Regions from separate parts of the Alteromonas sp. AWQ4_252 genome, predicted to be linked through region 1. Evidence: predicted binding sites of a transcription regulator. Region 1 holds the regulator's gene; each other region holds the start of a gene.
What was found. The regulator LexA, encoded in region 1, represses DNA repair genes until DNA is damaged. The targets are predictions, from matches to a motif close to TACTGTATNNNNATACAGTA.
Positions count from the first base shown of each region.

Region 2: the regulator LexA is predicted to act here: its motif matches at 8,068-8,087, upstream of recN (DNA repair protein RecN).
Region 3: the regulator LexA is predicted to act here: its motif matches at 4,287-4,306, upstream of uvrD (DNA helicase II).

Region 1 is NZ_JBSWSV010000001.1:797,400-808,491, forward strand. It holds gene ACXACM_RS03500 (hypothetical protein) at 1-185, shown strand, start outside; gene ACXACM_RS03505 (hypothetical protein) at 566-1,126, shown strand; gene ACXACM_RS03510 (alpha/beta hydrolase family protein) at 1,119-4,007, shown strand; gene lexA (transcriptional repressor LexA) at 4,267-4,893, shown strand; gene coxB (cytochrome c oxidase subunit II) at 5,593-6,708, shown strand; gene ctaD (cytochrome c oxidase subunit I) at 6,718-8,325, shown strand; gene ACXACM_RS03530 (cytochrome c oxidase assembly protein) at 8,329-8,919, shown strand; gene ACXACM_RS03535 (cytochrome c oxidase subunit 3) at 8,939-9,820, shown strand; gene ACXACM_RS03540 (DUF2909 domain-containing protein) at 9,835-10,044, opposite strand; gene ACXACM_RS03545 (SURF1 family protein) at 10,072-10,785, shown strand; gene ACXACM_RS03550 (hypothetical protein) at 10,789-11,092, shown strand, end outside.
Region 2 is NZ_JBSWSV010000001.1:2,519,417-2,530,508, reverse strand. It holds gene ACXACM_RS11260 (sigma 54-interacting transcriptional regulator) at 1-1,160, opposite strand, end outside; gene ACXACM_RS11255 (TonB-dependent receptor) at 1,266-3,695, opposite strand; gene ACXACM_RS11250 (benzaldehyde dehydrogenase) at 4,265-5,725, shown strand; gene ACXACM_RS11245 (NAD(P)-dependent alcohol dehydrogenase) at 5,848-6,948, shown strand; gene ACXACM_RS11240 (alpha/beta fold hydrolase) at 6,986-7,846, shown strand; gene recN (DNA repair protein RecN) at 8,115-9,797, shown strand; gene ACXACM_RS11230 (alginate lyase family protein) at 9,894-11,092, opposite strand, start outside.
Region 3 is NZ_JBSWSV010000001.1:304,504-315,595, reverse strand. It holds gene rarD (EamA family transporter RarD) at 1-766, shown strand, start outside; gene ACXACM_RS01470 (GGDEF domain-containing response regulator) at 742-1,986, opposite strand; gene uvrD (DNA helicase II) at 2,063-4,234, opposite strand; gene ACXACM_RS01460 (hypothetical protein) at 4,515-5,657, shown strand; gene ACXACM_RS01455 (CsbD family protein) at 5,723-5,914, opposite strand; gene cysE (serine O-acetyltransferase) at 6,308-7,126, shown strand; gene ACXACM_RS01445 (HAD-IA family hydrolase) at 7,196-7,915, opposite strand; gene xerC (tyrosine recombinase XerC) at 7,938-8,852, opposite strand; gene ACXACM_RS01435 (DUF484 family protein) at 8,852-9,550, opposite strand; gene dapF (diaminopimelate epimerase) at 9,547-10,377, opposite strand; gene lysA (diaminopimelate decarboxylase) at 10,412-11,092, opposite strand, start outside.

The sequences.
Region 1 (11,092 bases):
TGTTACTGTGGGACGGTCTCGTATCTAATTTGCGCTGCTACTCTCATCGTTCACTGAAGAAGATAGTACACAATGCGGGTTTCACTTCTGCGGAAGTTAAAACCACATTCCGACGCAGCTTGCTTTACCCTGCGGGGGTTACTTCCCACCATATTGTTGCATCACCAGAAGCGAAGAAATCGTGAGATTGTTTTTGATTCTGTAAATTGATTGCTTGCTGTCGGTAGTAGTTAAGAGTGAAATATTGGGTCACGGAAAATCAATAGGTTAGTAGCCGTTTTCAAGTTAAGAAGTTTGCTGGTCCTCCATTTTTTCCGGTTAAGATAGTTTTAGATTGTGGGTTGATGAAAATGCCGTCTTTTAGGAGATATGGGTATGTAGTGGTCAAGTCATTTTGGTCACTATAATAAGCAGGTTGGCCGGTTTTGCCTCGACTGCCTATAGCGAATACTTTACCGACCACTTTCAAAGTAAAAACCGTGATTATCAAAAGTGAATACCGTTGAGATACATGTAACCCACTGATAAAGTAACGATTCATAATGAAAATAAACGGAAAAGCTCTATGCAAGGACGACATCTTAAGTGGTTAGTATTACTTCTCGCATTAACCACTTTACTGAGCGGATGTGGAGCGACCAAGGTCTCTGCGCAAAAACAGGATGACGATCGCCTGTCCACTAATCAGGAGGGATATCTGCTGATTGGTCTGGTGAACAATTACTCTCTCGATGCATTGTATATTTGGGGTGAAAAAGACCTCAAGCTAACACGAGAGGATCTCTCTGCCGGAGAAAATTATATATTAATCCCGGTTCCTGCAGGTAACTATCGGTTGGGTCAAATCAATTATAACTTCTACTTCAGGACCAAGCTTGAAGACGACATATGGCAATTTACAATTACCCCCGGACAAATCAATTACATCGGCCATTTAACCGTTAATCGCCCGTCTTTTTGGTTTTTCGCCAACGATGTGGAACTAAAAAACCAAGCCGCTGGCGCACAACTCTATATGGAAGAGTACTTTCCGGGCCTGTTAGGGGAACGCTCATTGGTTTATGCCGGCCCCGGGGAAGACAAGTTTTACCAGTTCATAGAACAGTTGGAGGCCACCGATGAATAAATGGCTGTTGGTTTTACTGTTTTTATCGTGTAATGCGCTGGCACAGATTAAAGAAAACAAGGTTGAGAGCCCGGTTCCGGCTTCCAAAATTTTCTCAAATCAGCAATTTAGATCACCAAGTTTATCTCCTGATGCCAGCTACGTGGCGGTATTTGAATACCATGAAGACAACTCCCGGGTTGGCTTGATTGATCGTAAAACTGACAATTTTATTCCCCTTGCTGACCTGGGTGAAGGCGGCCAGCTTGCCGAGTATTTCTGGCTCACCGCTAACCGTCTGTATCTTGAAGTATCGGTATTTGTTAACGACCGTCGTGTTAATGTGATGACCATCATTGAAATTAGTTTTAATGAAGACGGTACCCCTTCTTTCACTTCTCACCGAATTCGTCACAGCGGATATGTGCTGGGGCGCGCCTATTCCGAGCCGGAAAAACTGGTGTTTGCCTATAAGCCGCCTAAAGGCGATACCGAGATCTATGTGACTGACCCCATAGCGCTGTCTCAACCAGACTGGAAAGGACGAAATGAAATACACGACCTTATTGATGAGGCCGCGTTTTACTTTTATGACTCACCATCAGACCAATTACTGGGCTTAAGCTACGATAGCGAAGCAGAGACATTCACCCTGCAATACCGCGCTTTGCATGATTCTGAATGGCAAACCCTGCTGGAAGATTTTGATACTGAATACACCTTCAAACCCATGGGTTTTATCGACAAAAACAACCTGGCGGTACTCAGTGATATTTCTACCGATAAAATTGCACTTTACCGGTATAACATCCCAACTAAAACCTTTAGTGAAGTATTGTACGAGCATGAAAGTTACGATTTGATCTCAGCCGAGGTTAGTTATGAAACTGGTCAACTTACCTCAGTTTCTTACTACAAAGGCGGCGAGCTCACTGTGGAATATCTCAACTCAGTGCATGGTTACCGCCAGTCAGTACTCAATGCTAACCTTACCGGGCGAAATACGGTGCTGGTTGATTACAGTGCTGAAGCCGACGTATATATTGTAGCGGCCTATGCTGCGGATGCACCGGCTGATCTCTACGTTTATGATGTGCAGGCAAAAGTCGCCAGATTGTTATTTTCTGTACAACCCGAGTTAGATGGATATGTTTTTTCCACAGCCCGGTTAATGACCTTTGAGTCTGCTGATAACCAGATAGAAGCCTATTTTTATCCTGCGGTCGGCAAGTCCAATGAGGTACTCCTCGTAATGCCCCATGGCGGACCGGTTGGCGTGCGGGATACCGCTGAATTCAACCGCGTAGTCCAGTTTTACACTACCCGTGGTTATGCCGTATTACAGGTAAACTATCATGGCTCTTTTGGATTTGGCAAAGCCTTCCGTGAAGGTGGTGTAGGAGAAATTGGTCAACAGATCGAACAGGATATCGTACAAGCCATTAAGCAGCTTGAACAACAACACACCTTTAAAAACCGTTGTGCAATAGGGGCCAGTTACGGTGGTTATTCGGCGTTAATGCTGAGCATTTTACATCCCGACCTGGTTGACTGTGTCGTCGCTCGATTTGGGGTATATGACCTGCCGCTGATGTTCAACCAGAGCAACCTGAAAACCAGCGAAGAATGGTTAGAAAAAGTCGAAAACACGGTTGGTGAATACAATGAGGACTTGTTTACTATTTCACCTCTGTATCTTGCCGACAAGATCACCAAACCTTTGCTATTAACCGCAGGTTATAACGACGATGTTGCAGCATTTGAGCACACTCAGCGCTTGGATTATGTTTTAACCAAGCTCGGTAAACCCTTTGAACACGCATACTACAAACGCACCGGACATGGCCACTCTCGTTGGAGCGGCGATCAGCATGAGCACGTTATGATTGATGATTTTATTCGTCGCCAGTTGTCTATCGCACCACTAGGCATTGAAGAAACGTCTGAAGAAGAACAAAAATTACTCACCGAAGATTTGTTGTTAGTCGCCAATGGTTTTTTTGGCCAGTACCGCGTTGATAGAGACGAAAAACGGGCTGCATATTTTTACCAACAGGCGGCCGCTACCGGTCAACCTGAAGCCATCTATCGGCTGGCACTGAGCCAGTTAAACGCCAGAGAATCGGTGACGCCGGTGTCCGACAGCATTACTTTATTAACCCAGGCCGCAGACCTGGATAATGCCGATGCTGCATATCAACTAGCATACCGGTATTTGCTCGATTACAGGTTTGACGCCCCGCAACCTGCACTTGCCAAACCTTATCTCGATAAAGCCATTGCTTTAGAAGAAGGTTACCGCACCACACTTTTAAAGCTGTTATGGGATTGCGTTTGGGCAGAAGACGGTCCAACGAATTGCCTGACTGCATTAAAGGCGCTGCCAGAAGACGAGGATGATCAATACCAGCACCTACAACATGAAATTATTGCAGAAATGGTGTCCAGATTTGCAGGCGTTCAAGAAAGCCTTGAGGCGTTATTAAAGGAGTTTTCAAACATTTCGGCCAGTACCACAACAGTTGATGTAGTCAACAGTGGAGTGCTAAGTGAGCTCGCCAATGGCGAAGAAGGATTTACCTCAGTTGAAGGCCATAGTTTAGAGCCGGGAGATAAACTCGCGGTGCGCTTTAAAGTTGGCTCAGGCGCCATGTTCAGAGCCGTCGATGAAGCCCTCGGCATAGTAGCTGAATGGCAAGGTGTTCAACCAAATGGAGAGGTGATTAGGTTAGATCGTACCTTTTTATACGGCCACCCCAGAGCCCACCAGTATGGTAAGAAAACGCCATGGCAAAGCGCCCGTAATCTGAGTACATATGATCTGCAATTCACCGCGATTAAACTGGTGTTAAAGGACATCTATAGCCAAGTCCAACTCACCGTCACCTTTACTTTGCACTAGGGTGTGTTGATCTTTGCTGTACACTTTAGCAGCAGTGCATAGCTGGCAAGTGTACGCCATTTATGATTATAGACGATCTGGTTATGGCACGTGCCGGAATCAAGAGCAGAGTGAACTGAATGCCTGATCCTTGTCTGTAATCGAGTTTAATGTTGCTGGAATTTCTTCGTACTAAACTGGAACCCACACATTGTTTTTACTTGTGTAAAACACTGAACTGTATATACTTACAGAAACTGTATAGAAAGACAGGCTGTTTATGCGTCCACTTACACCCCGACAAACGGAAGTTTTAGAACTTATCAAAACCACCATGCTGGAAACCGGCATGCCCCCAACTCGTGCAGAAATTGCCAAACAACTGGGTTTTCGTTCTGCTAATGCAGCTGAAGAGCATTTGAAAGCGCTGGCCAGAAAAGGGGTGATTGAGATCCTTGCTGGAACATCCCGTGGGATTAAACTCAATATTCCGTTAGAAGCCGAGAATGAAGAGGATGCAGGTTTGCCGCTTATCGGAAGGGTGGCAGCTGGCGAGCCAATCCTGGCTCAGGAGCACGTAGAAATGCATTATAAGGTCGATCCTGATCTGTTCCATCCCAGGGCTGACTTTCTTCTGCGTGTAAATGGTATGAGTATGAAAGATATCGGCATTCTTGATGGCGATTTACTCGCAGTTCACAGAACAACCGATGTTCATAACGGTCAGGTAGTTGTGGCTCGGGTTGATGAAGACGTAACAGTAAAGCGGCTTGAGAAGAAAGGTCGTGAAGTGTGGCTGCACGCAGAAAATGATGATTTTAATACTATTAAAGTCGATTTAGCCTCTGAGCCTTTTAACATCGAAGGACTGGCTGTTGGCGTTATTCGAAACGCTGATTGGATGTAGCGACGTATTTCTTCAGAACAGTTATCAAAAGGCAGCGTTAGCTGCCTTTTTTATGGGCAGAATACGGCGGATGCCGATTGCTGCGTTGCCAATTTACACAAGACAAATATCACCATAGTTTCAAAACGTCAGTGAGGAAACTCGCCTTGTATTGCAGTTTTTATTGCTGGACGTGCTTCGGCTCACAGTAGTGCTCAGTACTTACAATTACGGCCTGTATAAATTCATTCAATGTAGTAAAACGGTCTACTGCCGATGAAAACAAAGCCTCACTGCTTTTTTTCGCAGTAAAACCTTCGTTTTACCCACGCATTGCACAAAGATGGTGCTTTCTTAAAAGAAACCTCACAAGCGTTGATAATTCAATGGTCTGTCTAAAAAACATACAAAACATTCGATAAATCAGAATTCAATAGCAAGAATTACAAATCCACACCCCGCTCAGGCGCTGTCTCAGAATGTGATAAGCGCAGATTAATCATTAAATTCTTAATGAAAGACTAGACAAACCATTAAATCTGTTTAATTCTTATACTGTTGTTTACAATAAAATAACAATCCAGGATAAATATTAACAACCAGGATGGTCTCAATGTCAGGGTCTTGTGAAGCGGCATTACACATGACCCTCCATCACGGAGGTGTTGAGTGAGAAAACGCAGAAGTATAGCAACAAGGGTTTTGGGTGCGGCAACGGTATTGTTGCCCTGGCAAATCCTTGCTCAAACGGCGTCCACCACAGAGCGAGCAGGTCAATTGAATCTGCGCCAGGGGGTCACTGATATTAGCGGACAGGTTTACGACCTGCATATGCTGATGTTCTCAATTTGCGTAGCCATTGCTGTGGTGGTTTTCGGCGCGATGTTTTATTCCATTTTGAAGCACCGAAAATCCAAGGGCGCGAAACCAGCTCACTTTCATGAAAATGTGAAAGTGGAAATAGCCTGGACAGTCATCCCTTTTCTTATCTTAATTTTTATGGCCGTTCCGGCTGCTAAAACCCTCATCGCCATGGAAGATACCACAGAACCCGATATGACCGTGTTAGTCACTGGGTCACAGTGGAAATGGCATTATCAATATATGGACAGTGATGTTTCGTTTTACTCGTTAATGGCTACCCAGCAAGAGCAAATTCAAAATAAGTACGAGAAAGGCGAGAACTACTTGCTTGAAGTTGATCGCCCCCTGGTCATACCTACAGGCCAAAAAGTCCGGTTTTTGATCACCTCTGATGATGTCATTCACTCCTGGTGGGTGCCTGATTTTGCGGTGAAAAAAGACGCGAACCCTGGCTTTATCAATGAAGCCTGGACCAAAGTAAATGAGCCGGGAATATACCGTGGCCAATGTGCAGAGTTGTGCGGAAAAGATCATGGGTTCATGCCTGTGGTTGTCGTTGCTAAAACCCCTGAAGACTACAAAGCCTGGATGACTGAGCAGGAAGACATTGTCAGAAAAGCCAAAGAAGAAGAGCAGCGCTTGTTGGCGATGAACATGACAATGGATGAGTTAATGACGGTTGGAGAAAAGGTATACAACACTACCTGTGCAGCTTGTCATATGCCCAACGGAGAAGGCTTGCCAGGTGTTTTCCCTCCATTGAAAGGTAGCGCGATGGTACTGGAAGATCAGGCTGCCCATATCAACATTGTGTTAAACGGGAAAGCGGGCACAGCTATGCAGGCCTTCGGAAAAATGCTGTCGCTGAAGGACATCGCGGCGGTTGTGACCTACGAGCGTAATGCTTGGGGAAATAATACCGGCGATATTGTTCAGCCCAAAGACGTTAACGCAGTTGCCACGGGTAAGTAGGAGCGAACTATGAGTAAAGCGACAGACACGTTAGTAGCAGGCGGTGACGCTATGCATGACGACCATCATCACGGCGCACCAAAAGGCCTGATGCGCTGGGTACTGACTACCAATCACAAAGATATCGGTACTTTGTACTTGTGGTTTGCATTTATCATGTTCCTGGTGGGCGGCGCAATGGCGATGGTGATCCGTGCAGAACTCTTCCAACCAGGTTTACAAATAGTTGACCCTAACTTTTTTAATCAGATGACCACGGTTCACGGGCTCATCATGGTCTTCGGCGCGGTAATGCCCGCCTTCACCGGGCTGGCAAACTGGCTTATTCCTATGATGATTGGTGCCCCGGATATGGCGCTTCCCAGAATGAATAACTGGAGCTTTTGGATCCTGCCATTCGCCTTTGCCATTTTGTTAGGCTCATTGTTTGTGGAAGGCGGTGGTCCGGCTTTCGGCTGGACTTTTTATGCACCTTTGTCGACTACCTACAGCAGTGACAGTACCGGATTGTTTGTGTTCTCTGTGCACATTATGGGTATTTCGTCCATTATGGGTGCCATTAACGTCATCGTGACCATTTTCAATATGCGTGCGCCAGGCATGACGTGGATGAAAATGCCGCTATTCGTGTGGACATGGCTTATTACGGCATTTCTGCTTATTGCCGTAATGCCTGTACTGGCTGGTGCAGTAACCATGGTGCTCACTGATAAATTCTTTGGAACCAGTTTCTTCGACGCTGCAGGGGGCGGCGACCCGGTTATGTTCCAGCATATATTCTGGTTCTTTGGGCACCCTGAAGTATACATAATGATTCTGCCAGCTTTCGGTATTATCTCTCAAATTGTTCCCACTTTTGCCCGCAAGCGCTTGTTTGGGTATGCGTCTATGGTCTACGCAACTGCCTCCATTGCGCTGTTGTCGTTTATTGTGTGGGCACACCACATGTTCACTACCGGAATGCCTGTATTTGCTGAAATGTTTTTCATGTTCGCCACAATGCTAATTTCAGTGCCAACAGGGGTGAAAGTCTTTAACTGGGTAGCCACCATGTGGCGAGGGTCTATGACTTTCGAAATTCCAATGATGTTCGCCCTGGCTTTTATTGTGCTGTTTACCATAGGTGGTTTGTCGGGGCTCATGCTCGCCATCACACCCGTTGATTTTCAATACCACGACACCTACTTCGTGGTAGCGCATTTCCATTACGTACTGGTAACCGGCGCCATATTTTCCATCATGGCAGCAGTTTATTACTGGTTGCCAAAATGGACTGGGAAAATGTTTGATATAACTTTAGCCAAGTGGCACTTCTGGTGCTCGCTGGTATCGGTGAACGTGTTGTTCTTCCCTATGCACTTTGTGGGTCTGGCAGGAATGCCACGGCGAATTCCCGATTACTCCCTACAGTTTGCCGACTATAACCAGTGGATCAGTATTGGCGGTTTCGCATTCGGATTGTCACAACTTATCTTCCTGGCTCTTGTTATAAAAGCCTGTAAAAAGGTGGGTGATCCGGTTTCCGACCAGGTATGGGAAGGCGCAGAAGGTCTGGAGTGGGAAATCCCCTCACCGGCTCCTTATCATACGTTTGAAACACCACCTGTTGTGAAGTAAGCAGTGAGTACGCAGTCGGCGCAAAATCAATCACTAACCATTCGACTACTCGTGGTGGTCGTGGCGATGTTTGGATTCGGTTTTGCGCTGGTTCCGCTTTATGACGTGTTTTGCGATATCACCGGCATTAACGGTAAAACAGAGAACCAGGCAGCCGTTTGGAAAGACGTTCCTGTGGATGAAAGCAGAACAGTGACTGTGGAATTTATTACCCGCACAAATACTGGGATGCCGTGGGAATTTCGCGCAGAAACTAAGCGTGTGGAAGTGCATCCGGGGGAAGTCAATACGGTGTCGTTCTATGTGAGGAACCCCGCGGGTAGTGAAATAATCGCGCAGGCTATTCCGTCTGTGAGTCCCGGTCAGGCTGCACTCTATTTAAATAAAACAGAATGTTTTTGCTTCAATCAGCAACCTTTGCAGGCCGGACAGGAAACTTATATGCCCATGTCTTTCTACGTCGATACAAACCTGCCCGAAGACATCAGCTATTTTACATTGCAGTACACCCTTTATGACGTGACAGCCAGAGCGGCTGATCTCGCCGAGAAAGAGAACCCTTATTTACGTCAGTCCGCCAGCGGTAGTCGCTAGGTGGGCAGAAAGGAGAGTTATGATGCAACAAGAGTATCAGCGCTACTATGTTCCAGCACAAAGCCCCTGGCCCATTGTGGGGGCAGTAGCTTTATTCCTCATCGCCGTTGGCGCAGCCAATACTGTTATTGAAAGTAGTAAAAGTGAATCAGGGTATGGCGTGCATATCTTGTCGCTGGGGATCCTGACGTTACTGGTGATGTTAGTGGGTTGGTTTAAAAACCAAATCGACGAATCCATGGGAGGACTTTACAGTGACCAACTCGGCCGTTCATATCGACAAGGTATGAGCTGGTTTATATTTTCGGAAGTCATGTTTTTTGCTGCCTTTTTCGGTGCCTTGTTTTATGCCCGTATGATCTCTGTACCCTGGCTGGGTGGTGCCTCGAATAACGCCATGACCAATGAAGTTTTATGGCCGGGTTTTCAAGCAATCTGGCCTTTGGTAACTACGCCTGGCGGCACTACAACCCAGGAAATGAGCCCGGCGGGCTTGCCCACTATCAACACCATTATCTTGTTGATTTCATCAGTAACCCTGCACTTTGCTCACGTTGGGTTAGAGCAGCAAAAACGCAAGCAACTTATAACGATGCTAGGGGTAACTATTTTATTGGGCGTTGGTTTTCTGTTTTTACAGGTTGAAGAGTATATCCACGCTTATCAGGAGCTGGGTCTGACACTTCAGTCGGGCGTATACGGAAACACTTTCTTTATGCTCACAGGGTTTCACGGTATGCACGTGACACTGGGAACGATTATTCTCATTGTACTGTTTTTCCGGGTATTAAAAGGGCACTTCACCCCTGACAACCATTTTGCGTTTCAAGCCGGCAGTTGGTACTGGCACTTCGTTGATGTGGTGTGGGTCATGCTCTATATGTTTGTTTATGTTCTGTAGCTTGGAGAGGCCGTTTAATACGGCCTTGGATTGGGTGTAATTAGCCCTGTGGCAATGCCAATGAGAATAAGCACAACAATAATCACGGATGTCATCACGCGGCGACCAATAAATTTACTCATGGGTTCGCCGTTATTGTTGCTCTTCATCATAACGCGCATAGCCAGAAATAAATTGATGATCATGTAAATCAACAGGCAAACCAGGATTATTTTTATAACCATATTTTTCTCCTAATGCGGGGGCAGTGAATGATTAAAATTTCCCGTAAGTTACTGACACTTCCCATTGCTGTGGCAGTTTGCGCAGCGGTAGTCTGTATGGTCATGCTGGGGTTTTGGCAGCTCGACCGCATGCATGAAAAGGAGCAACGTCTGGCTAGCATAGCGCAAAAAAGTAGTGACGGGGCAATGACTTTACGAGAATTAGACCCACGACGTGAAGATATTCGGGATGTTTTGGTTGGCTTCAATGGAAAAGCAGATACAGAAAAATTGCTGTTCCTCGACAATCAGGTTGAGAATGGACAGGTGGGTTACGATGTCATTGTTCCTGTTGTCAGTAATGAGGGAGTTGTGCTGGTTAATTATGGATGGGTAAAAGCGCCTCTGTTCAGAGACGAACTTCCTACTGTTGATATAAATACAGCATTTCAACACTTCCACGGTCGTATAAATGTTCCTTCATCTAATCCGGTAGTTCGGGAAACGCTTTCGTTTGATACCTCTTTCCCTGCAGTTATTCAAGCGCTTGATGTTGCGTTTATTTCCCGTCTCACTCAAACGAAAGTTGCTCCGTTTATAGTGGAATTAACTGCACCAGAAAAAAGTAGCTTTGTCAGGAACTGGCAGCCTGTAGTGATGCCTCCACAAAAACACCTCGGTTATGCAATCCAGTGGTTTGGTTTGGCTATCGCAGCTGCATTGGTGAGCTATTTTTCGTTTAGAGCCAATAACAAAGGATAAATAATGTCTGAGAAAAGTAATAAATTTACCTTACTGGGCTTACTTCTGATTTTTGTTTTACCAGTTATGGTTGCCAAATTGGCACTGGACAACAGTTGGTTTAACAGTGGTGCAACTAACAAAGGCGAATTACTCCAGCCTGTAAGGGATTTTTCAGCCGTACTTGCTGAACAAGAGCCCAAATGGCGTATTGTCTATTCTGTGCCGCAAACCTGCGACGCAGCATGTACGAATGCGATCTACAGCATCCATCAGGTGTGGATAGCGCTTGGTCGGGAAACTGATCGCGCAGAGGCAACGGTTATTC
Region 2 (11,092 bases), 1.7 Mb from region 1:
CGTTCGATCTCCTGTTCTTGCAAGGCGCGCAATAGTTTACTTTGCCCGGCCGGGCTCAAGGTACCCAACTCGTCCAGAAAAAGAGTGCCTCCGTCTGCGCGTTCAAAACGCCCTGCGCGACTTTGGCTAGCTCCAGTAAACGCGCCTTTGTCTACGCCAAACAATTCTGCCTCTAACAGGTTTTCTGGAATCGCGGCACAGTTAAAAGCAACAAATGGTGCTGCTGCGCGTTTGCTACTTTTGTGAAGTGTGTGTGCAAAAAGCTCTTTGCCTACGCCCGACTCACCGGTAAGTAAAACAGTAGCTCGTGTGCCAGCAACTTTTTGAAGTGCTTGTCTCGCTTTTACAAAAGCGGCAGATACCCCAATCATTTTGTCGCCTTCTTCTGGATCATAACTCGAAGGCATAATTTTTGTTTCTGCTTTGCATTGCGCGGGTGTTTTTACCGAAAGGTCTACGCCACTGTCTATTTGAAAATCAAGTTGTCTCAACGCTTTAGGCCAAGCATTCGCATTTTTGCCAACCACGCGACATTTGTCATGTCCCATGCCCTGACATTTCATTTCTCTGAAGATAACTAAGGTGCCTAAAAGCGAACTTACGTAGCCCATCGCATAACCCAGCTCCATCCAACACACAGGCTCTGCGCTAACGCCATACGCTTTTACGTGTTGTTCAGATTCACAACTGTTATGCCAGTAAAACTCTCCGTTGTAGGTACCTTTATCACGATCAAATTCTATGTGTACTGTTTCAACGTGAACAGCTCCCTCAAGCGAGTGCATTTGAGGGCCGGCTTCAAATATGGCTGACGGATCGGCGTTTGGCCAACGTTGCCTGACTAAATCAGCGTCTCTACAACCCGACGTATAACCAGACCGCATGAACAACTGTTTAGCCGCATCATACCCTAATGCATTAATGACCTGCTCTCGCAAACTACCAAACGAACTATCATGAAAAAGGAACATTCGCTGTTCGTTCATCCATATACGGCCATCTTCCGGCGAAAAAGAAATTCCGCTTGCTAACGCTTTGAGGGTTGGGTTTGACGAATCATCAGATACCAGGCTAGACGCGCTCTTGGTATCGGTAGTTTTCGAATCAATCAAATCAGAGAGTGGTACCCTTTTTTCAGAAGGAGATTCAGCTTTATCCAAGTGTGGCCTGCGTCGATTGAGTAAATACATGGTTAACTTTATGTTATGTGGGTGAGGTACAGTTGTCCAGAGTATCGCGAAAAACCGCGATACTCTGAGGTAGGACTAGTAGCGAAATGAGAATGTAAGCGACCACGTCCTTGGCGCGTTGTATACCACTTGCGTAGTACCAACATCGTTGTTGCGGAAACCTGTCACGATGACTCTTTCATCGGTAAGATTGTCACCGCGCAAGGCAAGTTCCCAATCTCCGTCTTCTGAAATGTACTTCACTGACGCGTTGTACATACTATAAGAAGGTTGGTTGGTTCCTGGTGAATTCTCAGAGATATTTGCGGTTTCTGATCTAAATGCCCAATCCCCCAAGAATACCCATTCTGCACCAGATGAAGTCATATAGTGGTAGCGCAGGCCAATACTTGCAGAGTTTTCAGGTGTGTTCACAAACTTATCGTCGAGGGTTAACGTAGCACCTTCAGCAAGCTCAGTGTATTTTGCATCAATGTAACCATACGATGCGTTCAAATAAAGGTCTTCGGTTAAAATAAATTGCCCTTCTAACTCTAAACCACTGATTTCACCACCCGCCGCATTTTCAAAAAAAGGAGACAATCCACGGTTAACCGTCACTTGAATGTTGTCATATTTCGTGTGGAAAAGTGCAGCGTTAAGCTGAGCAGAGCCATCCCAGAAACGAGACTTAATACCTAACTCAAAGCTATCCGCTTCTTCTGGTTCAAATGTAGGTGGCAAGCCGCTTGGCTCAGGTACTGTTAGACGAGTTGTCCAGCCGCCTGACTTAAAGCCCTGAGAATACGAACCAAAGGCCATTACATCGTCGCTGATATGGTACTGAAGACCAAAGTGAATTGACGTATCATCAAACGTTTGTTCATGCAGGCCCAATGGGAACACGCGTGTTAGATCTGTCTGATCTGGGTACAACGCAGAAGGAAAACCAACTTTGATACCGAACTGATTCAGTTCTTGTTGCTTGCCTTCGAATGTTTTCTCTTCTTCGGTGTAACGCACCCCTAGAGTCGCCCCCCACTTTTCATTGAAGCGATAGTTCATATGTACAAACGCAGCAAAAGCTTCATTCTCAAAATAGTTGGGGCCGTATACCTGCACCATGCCTTCAGCAAACACTGGTGTATCAATCAATGAGCCGTCTTCTGTGAAATAGTATAAACCAGTTACCCACTCCAACCTGTCGTCAAATGACGCACCAGTTAGCTGCAACTCTTGCGAGAATTGGCTTTGATCCATAAAGAAAGATGTATCTACCATCACCATAGGCATACCAGAATTGTCAACGCCAAAACTTGACTCTAACTCTCGATAGGCAGTAATTGACTTCAACGCCATACCATCGCCTAGGTGGTAATCCAAGGTTAATGCGCTACCCCATGCTGATAGCTTGCTAAAGTTACTACCTGAAGCATAGGTGATATCAGGGTTTCCAGTGATGAACCTTTCATCAATCGGCAGGCGGTCGTTAAAAGGGTTATCGTCTACGTTTGCACCGGCAAGCGCCGTTCCAACGGTTGCCCGGGGCCCACAAGCCGCACCTAAGCCAATCGCATCTAGCGTGGCGACATCTAAACTAATACAAGTGTTGTATAGCGCACCTAAGCTTGCCTCGGGATCAATAGAGATTAAAGTAGACGGCGCTGCGCTCTCATTGGTGTCGGTAAAGTCTGCCGAAAAGGTTACTGTTAAATCATCACTCGGTGTATAAAGCGCTTTAAAGCGGCCATTAATGGCGTTTTCAGCTCCGGCTTCATCGCCGTATGACTGCTGGTTACCAATTGTATTAAATTTTCCTGTATCAGAAATAGACAGTTCACTTCCTGGATACGGTATGCGTTTTTGGTAACCATCTCTTCGCTTTGAAGAAAACGAAACTTGCGAAAGTAAATCTTCATTAATTGGAAGATCCGCTGAAACTCGGATGTCCTGACGATTGAAGCTACCTAATACTGCTTCTGCACGAAAACCAAATGAGTCTGATGGACGACTTGTTACTATGTTTAAAGCTCCACCGATGGTATTTCTGCCAAACAAGGTACCTTGTGGGCCTTTCAATACCTCTATACGCTCTAAATTCAAAGTATCAACTACAGCACCAAGTGTTCTTGCATAGTAAACCCCATCAACGTACAAACCCACACCAGGTTCAAGATTGAAGGCAAAGTCGTTTTGGCCTATACCGCGAATGAAAGCACTCAATACAGAGGAAGAGCCGGCAAAGGGTGATGTAGCATCCATTTCAACATTAGGTATATATGCAGAGACTTCAGTCACGTTAGAAATATCGTTGTTCTTCAACCCTTCCGCTGACATTGCTGAAATGGTGATAGGTACCTCCTGTACATTCTCAGTTCGCTTTTGTGCAGTAACTTCGATTACTTCTAACGATGTCTTAGCTGGTTCGTTGTTTTGTGCTTGAGCAACATGAGGTTGCAGAGCCGCAACAGAGGTAAATAGTGACAGGGTGACGCCCATGGATAGCTTGCTTAGCTTAAAAGGCATTGTGTTCTCCAATTTCTTCATTAATTATATGTTTAATTGTGTTACCAACTTGTTAATCAGTTGTGTATTTAGCAAAAGAAGAACCAACGCTTTAAATTAAATCATAACCAATTGTATTAAATAAAATTTTTACACAGAAGTTATTGTTTTTATGTTGTCCAATGCAGTTACCGAAATTATTCATATGATAATTTTTACTTCTACCACTTTATCATTTGATCATATTTCTAGGGTTCAAATGCGATTGACTTTAGGAGACGGCACTTTGCCAAAATAGGCGTAAACAAATTCAATAAACCGGATTTACAGCACTTCGCCACATTTTTATCAAATGAACAAATCGAAAGGTTAGAACAAGTTAAATTTATTCATTTGATTGAACGGTTTAATTTGGTAAACCAAAGCTAAGCAATAGGCACCTAATTGCGGATGCCTTAAAATCAACCACTTGTTAACAATAATACATACGATTTTTACCCCAAATACACATTTGGCATGTGCTTTGCTCAATCAAACTCGAATTAACAACCTTTCAAAATTATTCACATTACAATAAAAGGAAAATCTGTATGTCGTGGTTAGAGTCTGATAAGCCTTGGCAAAACAACACTTTTAATGGTGACTGGATTTCGCTCGGTAGCGATTTAATCTCAGTGACTGAGCCAGGAAACGGTGATGAACTAGCAAAAGTTTCTAATGTGTCAAAGGACGATGTACTAACCGCAGCCAATACAGCCGCCACTGCGCAACAAACGTGGAAAAAAGTATCGCCAACTGAAAAAGCAGACATTTTTCTAAAAGCTGCCAACTATCTGCAAGAAAATTTTGAAGACATTAGTGTTATTGTCGCTAGAGAAACTGGTGGCATTATTCCTAAGGGGCAACACGAGGTAAACTCAGCAATTACATTGCTAAAACTTGCAGCGTCTACCGCCATGCAACCCAAAGGCCTGCAACTTGCCAGCGAGCATGAAACTGAGTCTTACGCTCGCAGGGTACCGCATGGTGTTGTGGGAATAATATCACCCTTTAATTTTCCTATGATATTAAGTACACGTTCTGTGGCGCCAGCGTTAGCAACAGGTAATGCCGTCGTATCAAAACCTGATCCGCAAACGCCTCTGGCAGGTGGCCTTATCCTTGCCCTAGCACTAGAGCATGCTGGTTTACCTAAAGGCGTTTACCAAGTAATACCTGGTGGCGTAGAAGCGGGTCAAGCACTATGTGAAGCGCCGGAAATCGGCTTGGTATGTTTTACCGGATCAACAGTCGCAGGTAGAAAGGTCGGTGAAGCGTGCGGTAGAAACTTGAAAAAAGTATCACTCGAACTTGGTGGTAAGAGTTCAACAATAGTGCTTGAAGACGCCGATTTAGACGTAGCAGCAAGCAACATTGCGTGGGGCTGCTACATGCACCAAGGGCAAATTTGTATGGCATCTGGTCGCGTACTTGTACACGAAAAAATTGCAGACGCCTTAAAAGAAAAGCTCGTTGAAAAAGCAAAAAACCTCCCAGTTGGTGACCCTGCTACAGGAACCGTTGCTATCGGACCGCTAATCAACACTAATCAAGTTGCAAAAGTGAGTGCTATTGTCGACGACTCTATTTCGCAAGGCGCTGTGCTAGAAGCCGGTGGTGTTGCCGACGGTACATTCTACTCTCCGACTGTACTTAGTAATGTACAACCAGGAATGCGCAGCTTTGAAGAGGAAATCTTTGGTCCAGTAATCAACATCACAACATTTAAAACCGATGAGGAAGCAATATCGTTAGCAAATCACGGTGAATATGGTCTTGCGGGTGCGGTCATTTCAAATGATCTAGCTCGCGCTCATGCAATAGGCGAGTCGTTGAATGTTGGTCTTCTCCATATTAACGATCAAACTGTGAATGACGAGTGTGTAAACCCATTTGGCGGATGCGGTAACTCTGGAAATGGTAGCGCTATATGCGGCCCTGCTGACCTAGAGGTATATACACATTGGCAGTGGGTAACAGTCAAGAGAACGGCGCAAATGAAGCCATTCTAGTGTGAGCCTATGAACTAAGGTCAACGCGTTAAACGACATGTTGTCTTTAGCATATGTTAGACCACTTTATATGTACTCATTTCAATAATGAGTTGAACCGAAGTAAGGGTAGGTAGAAAAAGATGAAAATAAATGCCGCTATTGCCAGAGATAGTTCTCAGCCATTATCAATAGAACAAATTATAATAGAAGAACCTCGTGCAGACGAGATTCGCGTTAAAGTTGTCGCTACAGGTATTTGCCACACCGACCTTGTAGTAAAAGCCGGACTTCTTCCTACTCCCATGCCGGTTGTGTTAGGACATGAAGGTGCGGGTATCGTCGAGTCAGTGGGTGAAAATGTCACCCATATGAAACCTGGCGATCATGTAGTAATGACATTTAACTACTGTAATCACTGCCCTAGCTGTGACGAATCGGCCTATAGCTATTGTCATGAATTCTTCCCTCGTAATTTTTTTGCCGAAAGAGAAGATGGCACCAGTGCGCTAAGTCAAGAAGGCGAACTTATACATGGAAACTTTTTTGGGCAATCTTCTTTCGCTACCTACGCTATTTGTCACACAGCTAACGCTGTTAAAGTGCCACAGACTGCAAACTTGAAAGAAATAGCACCATTGGCGTGCGGTATTCAAACCGGCGCAGGTGCGATTTATGAGGCGCTGCAAGTAAAAGCTGGTTCAAGTGTTGTTGTATTTGGTACAGGATCAGTTGGACTTTCGGCCATAATGACAGCAAAACTGCTTGGCGCCTCTTCAATTATCGCCGTAGATACCAAACCAGAGCGAACAGCAATGGCACAAGAGCTGGGAGCTACACACGTTGTTGACCCCCTTTCGACGAAAGCTTCAGAAGAGATAATTAAAATTACTGGTTACGGCGTAAACTTCGCACTCGACACTACCGGGATCCCAGAGGTTATTCGCGATGCTGTTGAATCGTTAGCGCCAATGGGCCGCTGTGGAATTTTAGGTGCTTCTGGCCCAGATGCAGAAATTAAGCTTAACGAAACTCATTTTATGAGCGGTGGTCGAAGCCTTATTGGCATTGTTGAGGGCTCAGTAAACCCACATACCTTTATTCCGCAAATGATCGATTGGCAAGCCGAAGGCGTGTTTCCTTTTGAAAAACTCATTAAGTTTTATTCACCTGAGCACATTAATCAGGCAATTGAAGATACCGAGACCGGCGTATCAATCAAACCAGTGATTTGCTGGGAATAGCGCGTATTAAAAAGAACCAAGCAAGGGAAGTAGGTCGATGTATGTAGAGTCACCCGAAACTTACCAATTTGAACATAAAGGATACAGTATTCGATACAAAGATTCTGGCGGCGAAGGTCCAGTTCTTTTTTGCTGTACTGGTGTTGGAGCTTCGCTAGAGTTGTGGACTTACCAATTCTTGCTTGCCAAAAAAGGGGTGAGAGTGATTGCGTGGGACTACCCAGCACACGGGTTGTCATCAGAGGGAACCCCTTTAAGCTCGTTAGATGAGTTTGCAGAGCTTGGGCTAGCCTTGCTGAATCAGCTACAGGTTAAAGCCTTTAGTGTAATAGGTAACTCTATGGGTGGCGCTATTGCACTTAGAATCGCAAACAAAGCAGGTCGTAGAGTAAGAAGTCTTTTCTTACTCAATGCTGCAACCTTGTCAAAAGACTCACCCGTACCGTTTAGAATCATGTGTTTGCCTTTGTTAGGTGAACTAATAACCGCACCGGGCGAGGTGGCGTATACCAATCAGGTAAATGCTATATTCGACAATACGATTGATATTAACCCAGAGATATTGGCGGCGATTAAGCGCAACACGTCAAAAAAACAAAAGCAACGAGGGTTTTTACAAGGTGTTCGTATAATCAACAACCTACGTGGACAACGGCCAGAATTGGTCAACGAGAGCCTGAAAATACTAAGAAAGCTTCACTGTCCTGTTGCGTTTATCCATGGACGAAACGATAAAGTTATTCCCTTCCGAGCGTCTTTTGCTGCGCACCAATGTTGCGAAAATTCAACGCTTAATATCATAGACTCATGTGGTCATACGCCACAAGTTGAATGCCCTGATGTGATTAACGACACTATTGTTCAACGGCTCAATGGGAGGGAGGTTTCGACGTGTTAACATGCAATAGACGAATCGAGATAAATTAGTTTAACACTTAGTGAAGTACTGGATAGTGATGTTAAAGTAATTTTTATAGCAAGCTCGGTTCTGTGCAATGTAGTGTGAAAGTGACCTACTAGCAATGCAGTACTTACCAGGAATTCTTTCGTAGGTGCGAATTTGCTAGGAAATTGATGATTTCTTCAGATGCAAGTTAATTTCACTTTACATCCCAAAGATACTGTATATATTTACAAGTACTGTATAAACATACTGCGGTGGACCCATGCTTGTTACGCTTTCAATCAAAAATTTCGCTGTCGTTAAACAACTCGCTGTTAACTTTGAAGCGGGAATGACCGCCATCACTGGCGAGACCGGTGCGGGGAAGTCAATCGCTATTGATGCCCTAAGCCTTTGTTTAGGCGAACGAGCAGATGCAGGCTCTGTGCGTAAAGATGCCAGTAAAGCTGAGATCATCGCCCACTTCAACCTCAGCAAACACCCCTTAGCCCTTAACTGGTTGGAAGAGCAGGAATTACTTGAAGAAGAAGAAAAGACCTGCTTCATTCGCAGGGTTATATCCCGTGAAGGTCGCTCAAAAGCCTTTATCAATGGCTGCCCCGTTTCTCTTCAGCAGCTTAAGCAGTTTGGTCAATACGTTATTGCTATTCATGGCCAAAATACCCATTTGCAGCTATTAAAAGAAGATTATCAGCGCAATCTGGTCGACCAATACGCCACACACCCTGATCTGCTCAAAGACGTATCAGACACTTATCGCAGTTGGCGGCAAAAACAAAAAGTATTAAAGCAGTTGCAAGAAGAAGCACAGATGCGTGCAGACAGACACCAGCTGTTGAACTATCAGGTTCAGGAACTCGATGAGTTTGCTCTGGAAGATGGCGAATTTACAGAGTTAGAAACCGAACACCGAAGATTGAGTAACGGGCAAGCTTTACTGGAACAAGCACAAACCAGTTTTTATAACTTGTATGAAAACGACGAAGGCAACGCCTTATCAATTATTCAGAACGGACTTGATAGACTGATCGATCTAGAAGCCCATGATTCTGCTCTCACCCCCATCATTGCATTACTTAATGATGCGTCTATTCAGGTTGAGGAAGCCGCAAGAGAATTGCGAAGCTATTGCGATGAGCTTGAAATTGACCCCTTGCGCCTCCAACAGGTCGAAACCCGTTACAGCAAGGCAATGGAATTGTCGAGAAAGCACGGCGTTAAACCGGAAGCACTTTACGAACACCACCTTTCATTGTCTGCCGAGTTCATCGCTTTAAGTCACGACGAAGACAGGCTGGTATCGCTGCTTGATGAAGTGGAAAAAGAAAAAAGCCACTACTTGTCAGCGTGTGAAGCCTTATCTGGTTCCCGAGCAAAGAGTGCTGAAAAATTAGCAGCAGCTATACAGACGCAAATCAGACAAATGAATATGCCCCACGCTGTTATGGCAATTGCAGTGAATCATCAGGCTGATAAAACGCCGTCAGCCCATGGGCTGGACGACATTATCTTCCAGGTCTCAACAAACCCAGGGCAAAGTGTAGACAAGCTTGAAAAAGTGGTATCCGGTGGAGAATTGTCCCGCATAGGTTTGGCGATACAAGTATTAACCAGTGATAAACAAGCCACACCCACCATGATATTCGATGAAGTAGATACCGGTATTAGCGGGCCCACGGCGGCGATTGTTGGCGCACTATTACGCCGCCTCGGCAACGTAAGCCAGGTAATGTGCGTTACCCACCTTCCTCAGGTTGCCGCCCAGGCTCACAATCAGTTATTTGTGACTAAGTACAGTGATGGCAATACCACAGAAACGCAAATGCTACCGTTAACCCGCCAGGACAGAATTGACGAGTTAGCCCGTTTACTTGCCGGAGACAAAGTCACAGAATCAGCGTTGGCAAACGCGAAAGAATTATTGCAAAGTGCTGAAAACAACTGATGATATTCAACGTCAAAGGATATAAAAGCAAAGGCCTCTGATGAGGCCTTTGAATTATTGGGAAAGCTCCCAGCAGTAAGGTTACTTTAATAACGCCTACTGATAAAAGTACGGGCCTGACCAACTGTAAGTGTTACCTTCAATGGTCACACTGTGTTTTGCCAGGTTGCTATTATTATTGTTTGAGACAATAAACAGTTGCGTGTCTCCTTTAACATCAGTAATAGAAACCCCCGTATAATCCTCGGTATCAAGAACCACTGTTAATTTCTCGATACTACTTCTGGAGTTAATTGACGATTCGCTAACCGGGCTGTACGAACCGTGAGGCTCTACAATAGAAACAAACACAGTGTTCGCCGTGTCGTTTCTCCTAAGCGTAATGGCAGCATCCCGACGTAGATTAAAGTCTGGATCATTGGCACCAATTCGTGTTAGGTATATCTCGTCTTCAGCACGTGTGGTTGTTGTTAATGTGTAGTACTTACCACTTCCTAACCACTGAAACTTGGTGTTACCAGGGTTAGCCTTACCAAAGCCTTCAACAAATAAGTGCTGATAGCCATTGTCTTCACCGAATGGGGAAAGCGACTCTGGCGATTGATAGGTAAAGTTTTTATCTATTACCTGCCCCATGTAGTAAAAAGGCAAGTCGTACTGATTGTCCTCGTCAGACTTCACCCGCAATATGTCCAACACAAACGGCTTTTCAAAGTTTTCGTCTTTTATCATTGCCATAGTGCGATGCATGAAAATACCCGGGTACGCATTCTCCTCCGTAGCACTGACAACTTTTACGTTATCCTTCTCAGCGTCGAAGAAAAATAACTCAGAGTGATGTTGGCTTGCGACTTGGTATTTACCATCGAAGTGTTTTTTTCCATTCACCGAGAGGGTATTGTGGGCGATTGTCGTTTTAGCCCAGGTGGTATTTTCTTTTAAGTAGTTTCCTCCACCTTTTTGACCTATATTGACAAACCTTGCCAGACCGTAGTCTTGCAAAACTTCTTCTCCTCGTTCGTACAGAGAAAAAGATAGCTTATCGTAATGCCCATGGCTTAACCCTTGCGCAGCATATTTAAATACCAAAGTTAGTTCTTCGTCTCCATACCGCAAAATACCTACACCACCCTGGTCGCCATCTGGGCCATCACTCAAATTTACCGAACTTTTCACGAATGGCTCGGCCTTGCCATCTCGCAATGCCATCGCAGCTTCAAGACCAGATTCCTGCAATAAAACCTCGCCTTGTTTCTCTACAACACTGAGTAATCGAGGATCTTTTTCACCGTAAA
Region 3 (11,092 bases), 490 kb from region 1:
GCTGGTAATGGTGTTAGTGTTAAAGCAATGGCCAAAAGTGATAGCTGCAGTACGCAGTGTTCGGGTGATGAAAGTACTGTTTGTAGCAGGCTTATTACTGGGAGCCAATTGGTTGCTGTTTATATGGGCCGTTAACAACGACCATATTCTCGATGCGAGTTTGGGCTACTACATTAACCCGCTTATCAACGTGTTTTTCGGGCGTCTTTTTTTAGGCGAGAAGCTCAGGCCTTTACAACAAGCGGCTGTTGTTCTGGCGATAGTTGGTGTGGCTGTGTTGGTGGTGTCTTATGGTGAAGTCCCGTGGATTGCACTGGTTCTGGCCATAACCTTTAGTGTGTACGGGTTGCTTCGTAAGAAAGTTGCGGTGGATTCGCTACCAGGGTTATTCATCGAAACCGTCATGTTATTGCCGCTGGCTCTGGTTTATTGGGTAGGGTTTGCCAGTGAGCAAAGCAACATGTTCACCAATAGCCTGTCGCTTAACGGGCTCTTGTTGGCTGCGGGTGTTGTTACCACCGCGCCCCTATTGTGTTTTACTGCAGCGGCAAGGCGGATCATGTACTCCACGCTGGGCTTTTTTCAGTATATCGGCCCGTCAATCATGTTTGCGCTGGCTTTGTTTGTGTACAACGAAACAATGGAACAATACCGGTTCGTCACCTTTGGTTTTGTCTGGCTCGCGCTGGTGGTTTTCAGTGCTGATTCATTGCGGGCCTACCGCGGACAACGCAAGGTTCGTCAGTCTGTACGGGCGCAAACCTGATTGCGTCCTTGAGACTTTGCCTGATATAAAAGTTTATCTGCCTCGCTTAGCAGGTTGTCCAACGCCATATTTTCATTGCTCATAAGGCCAATGCTGGCAGTCACTTCCAGTAGTTTGTCTTTATAAAGCACGGGGCTGCATTCAAGTTGTTGGCGAAATGCCTCGATACGGCGCTCAGCGTCCACCTGGGGAATATCAGGCAAGTAAATGCAAAACTCTTCACCGCCGAAGCGCGCGACGGGTACATCGCCAAAAAGACTTTCAATAAGATCTGCCACCGTTTTCAGCACGGCATCTCCGGCATCATGGCCCCAGGTATCATTGATTTTCTTGAAATGATCAAGGTCGACAAGTGCCAGCGACTGAGGCCGGGGACGTTGACGATACCGGGTGGTAACGGTATAGAAGAAGTGACGGCGATTGGGCAGACCTGTGAGGTAATCTGAGTTTGCCACCCGTCTGATGGTTTCAACATTTTCCAGAAGTTCAAGGTTCTGCATTACCCTGACAAGAAACTCTTCGTGATAAAAAGGGGTTTGCAACACATCATTTGCGCCACTTTTTAAGAACGAAGCAGTGGCATTGCCTGATTGTTTTGACGTGATCCCCACAATGGCCAGTTCTTCTTTGGCGTAGGCCCGTCTTAGCTCCGCGGTAAAGTGAATGCCCTTATCATCGTCGAGGCTCTCATCTACCAAAAGCAATCGTATGTGCCCGTTTTCAGCCAGCATCTGTTGAGCTGCGTCTTGATCTTTCGCCTCGTAAACCAAAAAATTGTGACGACGTAACAAGGCAACCATATCTCTTCGGCGACTGCGTTTGTGATCAGCAACTAAAACGCCCAGGCTCTTATTTTTCTCAAGTCTGGCGAGTAAGCGACTCAAAAAGTCGTAAACCTGATGGTTCTCTTTAACCACATAATCGACGATATCCCGACTGAGAATACTCTCTCTAACGTCAGGTTCTGCAAGGTCGGTAACGACGATGGTTGGAATAAAAGCGTCTATTGTGAAATCAATGGCTTCTCCCCTGGGAGCATCGGGCAACGCATACGCCACCACGGCGCAGAGGTAATCTTCAGGCATAGACGCGGAGAAGCGAGCTTTTGCTTCGGTCAGAGAGCCGGCGCCCTCGGCCTGTAAACCCGCTTTAGCAACGAGTTTGGATACCACCTGCAGACTCTTGGAGCTGTTCTCTATAACCAGCACTTTTCGCTGCATGTTATGCCTCAAGTTACCATGGGAGAGAGCCGGAGTTATTCAGGCTTCTTTATCATTGTGGTTTTATCGGCAGCAATTATGCTGGCTGTAGTTTTGCATATGCAAGTACCAGCCATTTACTGCCAAATTCATCGAAGTTTACCTGAACCCGGGCGTGATCACCGGAACCTTCGTAGTTGAGTACAATACCTTCACCAAATTTGCGATGCAGCACTCTTTGTCCCAACTGAAACCCGGTTTGTTCAAAACTTTCGTGAGATGTTACCCGACTAAAACGATTATGCACAGGTCTGGATACTGTGGACTTTAGTCTCACTTCTTCGACGAACTCAGCGGGGATCTCGCGAATAAAGCGTGATGCAGTGTGGTATTTATCTTGACCGTACAGACGGCGACTCTCCGCATAAGTAATAAATAGCTTTTGCATTGCCCGGGTCATGCCCACGTAACACAGTCGTCGTTCTTCTTCCATTCTGCCAGGTTCGTCATTGGTCATTTGGCTTGGGAACATGCCTTCTTCTACACCAGCCATGAATACCAAGGGAAATTCCAACCCTTTAGCGGTGTGGATCGTCATCATTTGTACAGCATCCTGATTGGAATCGGCCTGGGTTTCTCCTGCCTCTAAGGAGGCATGGGCGAGAAATGCACTTAACGGCGTCATTTCATCGGCCTCTTCCGGCACAATAAACTGTTTACAGGCGGTGACAAGTTCCTCCAGGTTTTCCAATCGCGCCTGGGCTTTTTCGCCTTTTTCAGCCTGATACATAGCATACAAACCTGATTGACGGATGGCTTTATCGGCCTGTTCTTCAAGGGGCAGGTCGTTCACTGCCTGTTCGAGTTCGGTAATAAGCAAAATAAAGCTCTGCAGTGCATTTGCCGCTCGCCCTTTAAGTGCCCCTTCTGAAATCAGTAGGTTACTCGCCTGCCAAAGTGAGCAATTGTGTTGTCTGGCCGTTTCCCGGATAGAAGCCAGTGTTTTTTCTCCCATACCGCGACTGGGGGTATTCACAACGCGTTCATAAGCTGCGTCGTCGTGAGGATGATTGATCATACGAAGATAGCCAAGGGCGTCTTTAATTTCCTGACGCTCGAAGAATCGCAGGCCGCCATATATTCGATAGGCCAGTCCTTCGTGTAGTAAGGCTTCTTCCAGTACCCGCGATTGTGCGTTATTCCGGTATAAAATGGCGCTCTCGGTCAGAGTGTTACCCTGTTGCAGCCAGCTTTTAATTTGCGAAACAATAAACCGGGCCTCATCGAGTTCATTGAATCCGGCGTAAACAGAAACCGGTTCTCCCTCTGCGCCTTCGGTCCAAAGTTCCTTGCCCAAACGCCCACTGTTATTAGTGATAACTGCGTTTGCAGCATTCAAAATAGTGCTGGTAGAGCGATAGTTTTGTTCCAGTCTGATGGTTTCTGGCTGAGGAAAATCCTTGAGAAATTTATGAATGTTATCCACATTGGCACCACGCCACCCGTATATGGATTGATCGTCGTCGCCCACAATCATTATGTTGTTAGTGCCATTACTGCAAAGCATGCGTAACCAAGCGTACTGGATATTATTGGTGTCTTGAAATTCGTCTACCAGCACTGCCCTGAAGCGCTTTTGATAATGGGCCAAAATTTCTGGATTTTTGGCCCATAATTCATGTGCCCGCAATAGCAATTCAGCGAAATCCACTAGTCCTGAACGATCACAACTCTCCTGATAGGCTGCATATATATCGCGCATTTTTTGCTGAGTGTGGTCGTTATGTGTTTCGATGTGGTGAGGACGAAGGCCCTCGTCCTTGTTACCGTTGATGTACCATTGCACTTGTCTTGGGGGCCAGTGTTTTTCGTCCAAATTCATAGCTTTGAGAATGCGGCGAATTAACCGGTATTGATCATCAGAATCCAAAATTTGGAAATTTTCAGGTAAATTTGCTTCCCCATGGTGAGCGCGCAGCAACCGATGGGCTAAGCCGTGAAAGGTACCCATCCACATGGTGTGAAGACTACGCTTCATCAGGTGCTCGATACGGCCACGCATCTCTTTCGCCGCTTTGTTCGTAAAGGTTACAGCGAGAATAGAAAAAGGCGCTATGTTCTCCACTTCCATCAGCCACGCGATGCGATGAACCAGTACCCGGGTTTTACCACTTCCAGCACCGGCCAGAACCAGCATGTTAGACGGGCGAGCGGCTACCGCTTCCCGTTGTTTGTCGTTGAGGTCGTCGAGCAGTAAAGATACATCCATTGGCAGAGTCACCGGTTTCATTGTTTCAAAGCCACGCAAGTATGCCAGAACAGGCTGTTGATTTATACAGTGAGCACGTTATCGGGGCATGAGTTGTCTGTTTATTGAACTAAAGTATAAATGTGTGTTGGTCGTTACCGCGTTATGGTTCATGAATAAAGGTCGATGTAACGACTACCTCAGGTACACATCTAGCTATTTGACAACAGTTTATGTAAAGGAGGTATGTTTTCGTCGACACTCACATTTTGCTCGGCGGTCTTGAGCATAAGGCACAGTAATGAGCGTTGAATGTACTATCGATGACGACAATGAAAGTATTAGTCGTCTGATTATTGAGATTTACGATGCAGCCCTTGGTCGTCGTTGGGGAAATGTCCTTGAAAAGTGCAATGTACTTTTTCAATCTAATAAAGCGTTTCTAATATTAAGGGATGTATCCACCGAAACCATTCTCTCCTTTAAAATAAAATCCAATGTTTCTCTGCCGGAATCAGCAATTGATTACTATCTGAATAACTTCATGGCAGACCCCGTGTTCCAGTTGGTGGTTACAAAGTTGGAAGGGGAGTATGTTAATACTACGTATAAAGAAGCATCCTCTCAGACTTTTCACGACGACTTTCGTGAAAACGTAACGGACCCTGTGTCTTCAGATAAGACACTTGTAGGTGTGGTGCTGAAAGATGAAAACTATGAGGGTTTTTTCGGTGTCAGTCGTTCAGCGGGAGCCCCACCTTTTTCAGACCGCGAGATCAATTTACTTCAACAGTTAATGCCGCATTTAATAAGAGCATCGCGATTCTTTCGCGATGAAGAGTTATTTAATCGTGACAGAGATATTGCACAAAATGTGTACGAATATGTGCAGGCCCCTTTTGCTGTTTGCGACCGGCACTTGAATGTTCTGGCAGCCAATTCAGGCGCAAAATACTATCTTAAAGATAGCGACTGTATTCATCTCAAAGCTAATAAGCTGGTTCTCTCGACTCCCCGGGTTTACAACCAGCTAATTTCGTTGTTGAGTCGTGTTTATGAACATCCCCTTGAAACTGATGTTGAAAAGAATCTGGTTGCTGATGAAAATCTCACGGCAATTTTGATTATCAGAGTTAGTTTCTTATGCGCAAAAAACGATGTAAGAGGCGAAGAACCATTATTCTTTATTCGTTTCATTGTTAAACCTGCTCCGGATTGGAGAAGGGTCGAGAACAATTTTGAATTGAGTAAGCAGGAAACCCTCATTGCCCGTTTATTGTATAAAGAGGCTGACATGGAGGACATAGCTATAGCGCTTAATATTAATCAAGTGCAAGCGCAAAGTTGGGTGAGATCCTTGCTGGATAAAATGGTTGTTGCTGACGCCAGTGAGCTGTCGGAACTTGTAATGGCGTTTCCTTACAGGAATCCTTTGCCAGACTAGACAGAGTTACTACAAACAAAGCCGCGGGGAGGCGGCTTTGTAACACAGACGAATTCTGAAGGGGATCAGTTCATGTAAGAATCGACTTCTTTCTCTGCCTCTTCACGGCTTTTGCCGTAGGCTTGCTGAATTTTACCCACTAGTTCTTCACGACGTCCGTCAATTTTATCCAGATCGTCATCAGTGAGTTTACCCCATTGCTGTTGTACTTTGCCTTTAAGCTCTTTCCAGTTACCTTCAAAGCGATCACTGTTCATAATGTCCTCCTTTGTGAGTGACGTGAATAAGCCATAAAATCATGGCGCTACTACCGGGATAGAGATTCGAAACAGGTAGTAGCTTGGGTGAAGCAAAGGATATTCCAAATAGGTTTGGGTGTATTAAGTCTATGATCTTTCGATTATAATCTAGGGAGGTAAACAAAATGCCTGATCTGACAAAGGATACTTGGTGTAATAATTACAGTAAACTTTGAAAAGCAAACAGGGTCGGCTGGTCAGGTTTATGAATGTTCCTTATAAGTTATAAGGAAAACTCATTGCCACGTTGTTTAACGATAATGATAGGCTTTTGTCGACATGCCCTTGAATTCTACAACACCGTCGCTATTCTAAGGCCGCTCAGCGAAGACAAACACACAGGATCACTCCATGCACGCGCTTTCAACAAATAACGATTTCTGGTTGACCCTCAAACGGGAAGCTCAACAGATAGCCGAAAACGAACCGCTACTGGCCAGTTATCTTCACGCGTGTATTCTGACTCATCACAATTTTGAGTCTTCTCTAAGTTTCATTCTGTCTAACAAGATGGCAGATGACGTCATGCCGGCCCTTGCCATTCGAGAAGTCTTCGACGAAGCGTATTTGTTGGAACCGGGCATAACAGATGCTGCCGTCGCAGATATCCAGGCCGTGTTTAACCGTGATGCCGCGGTAAAGGACTACCTGACGCCCTTACTCTATTTTAAAGGCTTCCATGCCGTTCAGGTGCACAGGATGGCGCACTATTTGTGGCAACATGGCAGGGAACAGCTCGCATTGTTTCTGCAAAGCCGAAACTCAGAGACCTTCGGTGTAGATATTCACCCCGCCGCTAAACTGGGTAAAGGCGTCATGTTTGATCACGCAACGGGTATTGTTGTTGGTGAAACCGCAGTGATTGAAGACAATGTGTCAATACTGCAAAGTGTTACTTTGGGCGGAACCGGTAACGAATCTGGTGATCGTCACCCGAAAATTCGTCAGGGTGTTTTGATAGGTGCCGGGGCGAAAATACTGGGTAACATTGAAATTGGTGAAGGTGCTAAAGTTGGCGCGGGTAGTGTGGTACTCGACAGTGTTCCTCCTCACGTTACAGTGGTTGGAGTACCCGCAAAAGTCGTCGGTAGGCCAGGCTGCCAGCGCCCTTGTGATTCTATGCGTCAGAACGTATTGGAAGACAGCGCAATAAGCGACGATAACAATTAATTTTTCCCCGAGGCGTATTTTGACAGCACCAGGTGGTGGCACTTTGCGTCATGGGTGTAATGGCGCCTGCTAAGGTAGTAGGTGCAGTAAGTCACCCAGCGACTGCAAGCTTATGTGGGGAAGTACTGATACCCGCTCAGAACGAATATCCATGGGCCGGTTTACCGCTAGCCAAGCCGCTTGAAAGCCCGCGTCGATGGCGCCCATCACGTCTTTTTCCATGTTGTCCCCCACATGAAGAATACGCTGGGGAGGCAATGACAACATTTCACTGGCCTTGTTGAACATATCGTTTGCAGGTTTGGCTCTATAGGTCAGGCTAGCGTGTAAAAATCTCTGAAAGTAGGGCGTCATTCCGGTTCTTTCCGGGTCAACATTGCCATTGGTGATAGCGATAAGAGGAATTTTCTTCGATAGCTTGCTAAGTACATCATGGACGTCTGCATGCAGGGTAAAGTTACTTCTTGCGGTATAGAAACAATCAAAACATTCTTTAGCAGCTTGCTCCCGCTCCTGGTCGTCAGCAATATCGCCTTTAAGTGCGACGCGCAGGGTATGCATGCGAAGCTCTCCCATATCCGATGCTAGTCCTATATTTCCTTTAATCAGATCTCGCTTTATCTTAAGCCAGTGGGCTGGCGTCATCGCGGCCGTTTTTGAGAACCTGGATTTAATGTGATCACTTAGCGCGGTTTCCGCTTTCCGTATTATTGGTTCATTGTTGTAAAGGGTGTCGTCCAGGTCAAATGTCATGGCGTCGACAGAGGTAATAGGGCGGTAAAAACGCATAGTGTAATCCTGCTGTTAAGCGTTATTTCTTTCGGGCTCGGGGGTGTGCAGTATCATACACTTTGGCTAAGTGCTGAAAGTCGAGATGGGTATAAACTTGTGTAGTCGACAAGTTCGCATGCCCTAATAGCTCCTGCACAGCGCGTAAATCTCCACTTGATTCTAATACGTGAGTAGCGAAAGAATGGCGCAACTTGTGCGGATGTACAGTTTGATTGAGGTGCTGAGATTGGGCCAGGGTGTTGAGACGGTTGGCAACCTGACGATTGGAAATGCGGTTTCCCCTTTTACTGACGAATACAGCACGTTCGTAGGGTGAGGCAAATTGACCACGGATCTTCAACCATGCTTTGAGCGCTTTTTGTGCCGTACGGCCCAAGGGAAGAATACGCTGTTTATTCCCTTTACCAGTGACGCGTAGTGTACCGTCAGCCTGACAGTCGCTTAACGAAAGCCCGGTTAACTCGCTCAAACGCAGGCCGCAGCCATACAACAGCTCAGCCATGGCCATGTCACGGCATTCAATGCCAGCATCTTTGGGGTCAGACAACAGTTGTTGCATGTCATCCACACTGATTTGTTTCGGTAAAGGGCGACCCTGCTTAGGTGCTTGAATTCCGTCAACCGGGTTACTGAAGAGTTGATGTTGATCTATCAGGTACTGGCAAAATGTACGTAGCGCTGACAACTTCAGGGCGATAGAACGGGGGTGTTTTCCTTCTCGATTGGCAGTAGCTAAGACTCGCTTAACGTCAATGGGGGTGAGTCCTGACCAGTCGGTAAGTGCTAACAAACAACCGATATCGCTCAGTTGTCTGCGATAGTTTGAAATAGTGTGATGTGACAACCCTCGTTCTACGTCGAGGTGGAGCAGAAATTTGTCGAGCCAGAACTTACATTCCGCAGACAGTTGGGGCTTTTCAGCCAAACCGCTCATCAGTATTCCAGCAGCCCTGGCATGGTAATGTTGAGTACTTCCTGCAACTGCTTAAGCAATAGCGTATCCATGTCCGGAGTAAAGTGCCCGGCGTCGTCTGAGCCAACGGCGAGAATACCCAAATCCTGCTCATCGCCCAAGAGTATAAGGGCTACAGATTCTGCGGTTTCATGTCCAAATAATACCTGGCGTTCGTGCTGGCTTAAGCGGCCAAAAAAGAAGGTGTCGGTTTTAAAGCGCTTTTCAATGATTAATCGGCGCTGAAGTTCCTGCAGAGCGTGGGGGCCCTTAAACAAATGTAATACTACGGAGTGAAGTGAGAGTCGCTCTTGTAAAACTGATTCCAGCTTGTACTGTATTTCAGAAACCGATTTGCAACGCAGCAGCTCGACGTTTAAATCTGTATAAACGCGGTAGATTTTCTCGTTCTGCTTGGCCACGCCAATAAGCTGATTGAGCTTGTAGTTTAAGTGACGTACTTTCTTACGTAGTTGTTCACTTTGCTTTTCTACAAGAGAAACGGCACCTTTCTCTTCATGGGGAATTTCGAGCCGTTCGAGAATATCCGGGTTTTCAGCGAAAAATGCAGGGTTCTTTAATAAAAACGCCCTAACTTCTTCTGCAGAGAGGCCAAATGCTTCATCATAACTGGGCTCAAGGGCCACGGTTTTCTTTGACTGGCCGGTAACTTCACTCATAGGTTAATCTGTCCGTCGTAAATGTGCTCGGCTGGCCCGGTCATTTTTAATGCCGAATCACCGCCTTGCCAGCGAATACGTAAACTGCCGCCGGGTAAATCTACCCTGACTTCCTTTTCAAGCTTGCCCTGAATTTGCCCTACGGCTACTGCAGCACAAGCACCGCTGCCACATGCAAGGGTTTCACCTGCACCGCGTTCGAAAACTCGCAATCGAATATGAGTGGGAGAAACAATTTGCATAAAACCCACATTGACTCCTTCCGGAAAACGCTCATGGCGCTCCAGTAGCGGACCAATAACAGGCACGTCAGCCTCATCGACGTTGTCGACTTCCATAACGCAATGGGGGTTTCCCATGGAGGCTGCGCCTAGAAACAAGGTGTGCTCTTCCACACGAAAGATATAGGTTTTCTCTTGTTTATTGGCAACGAGAGGCACGTTAGCGGGTTCGAACTCAGGTACACCCATATTTACGGTAACCTGGCCATCCTTTTCGAGGTACAGCACCATTTTTCCAGCTTTGGTACTGACCTTAATTTTGTTGCGGTTGATTAACCCTTTCATTCTCACAAAACGGGCAAAACAACGGGCTCCGTTGCCACATTGGGAAACTTCAGAGCCGTCTGCGTTAAAGATGCGATAGTGGAAATCCTGCTCGGGATCATAAGGGGGCTCTACAACCAGAAGCTGGTCGAAACCTATGCCAAAATGCCGATCAGCGAGTTGCTTGATCTTATCTTTTGAGAAGAAAACGTTTTGGGTGACGTTGTCTATGACGACAAAGTCATTGCCCAAACCGTGCATTTTGGAAAACTGAACCTGCATTTAGCACACATCTTATTATTTGAATATCTCTAGTTTACGTAAGTTTGTGCTCACCTTTCCAGAGATCTTTTTGTTTTTCTCTTTCCCGAACTACAACTACGCTTTCACCATCTACCATTAACTCGGGCGGACGGCAGCGACTGTTGTAGTTCGAAGCCATAACAAAACCATAGGCGCCAGCACTGCGAACCGCCAGTAAATCACCAGGTTTTATTGCCAGTTCGCGATCTTTTCCAAGAAAATCTCCTGTTTCACAAACAGGGCCTACCACGTCATAAATACGCTTAGGCGCATCAGATTTTTCTTCGACACGAACTATCTTCTGCCATGCAGAATACAACGAAGGACGCAACATGTCATTCATTGCCGCATCGACAATGGCAAAGTGTTTCTCATCACCCTCTTTAACAAACTCAACCTCAGTGACAAGCAAACCCGCATTCGCAGCAATGGCGCGGCCTGGCTCCATAATAAGTTTCATGTCTTCACGACCGGTCATGTGTTCTACCATGGCTGCGGCATATTCCCGTGGATGGGGAGGGGTTTCGTCATTGTACGTTACTCCCAAACCGCCACCCACATCAAGGTGAGAAATGGTGATACCTTTTTCAGCCAACTCATCAATAAGAGCAAGGAGGCGCTTTAGCGCATCTACGAAAGGTTCGATAGATGTGAGCTGAGAGCCGATGTGACAATCCATTCCCTTGACCTCAAG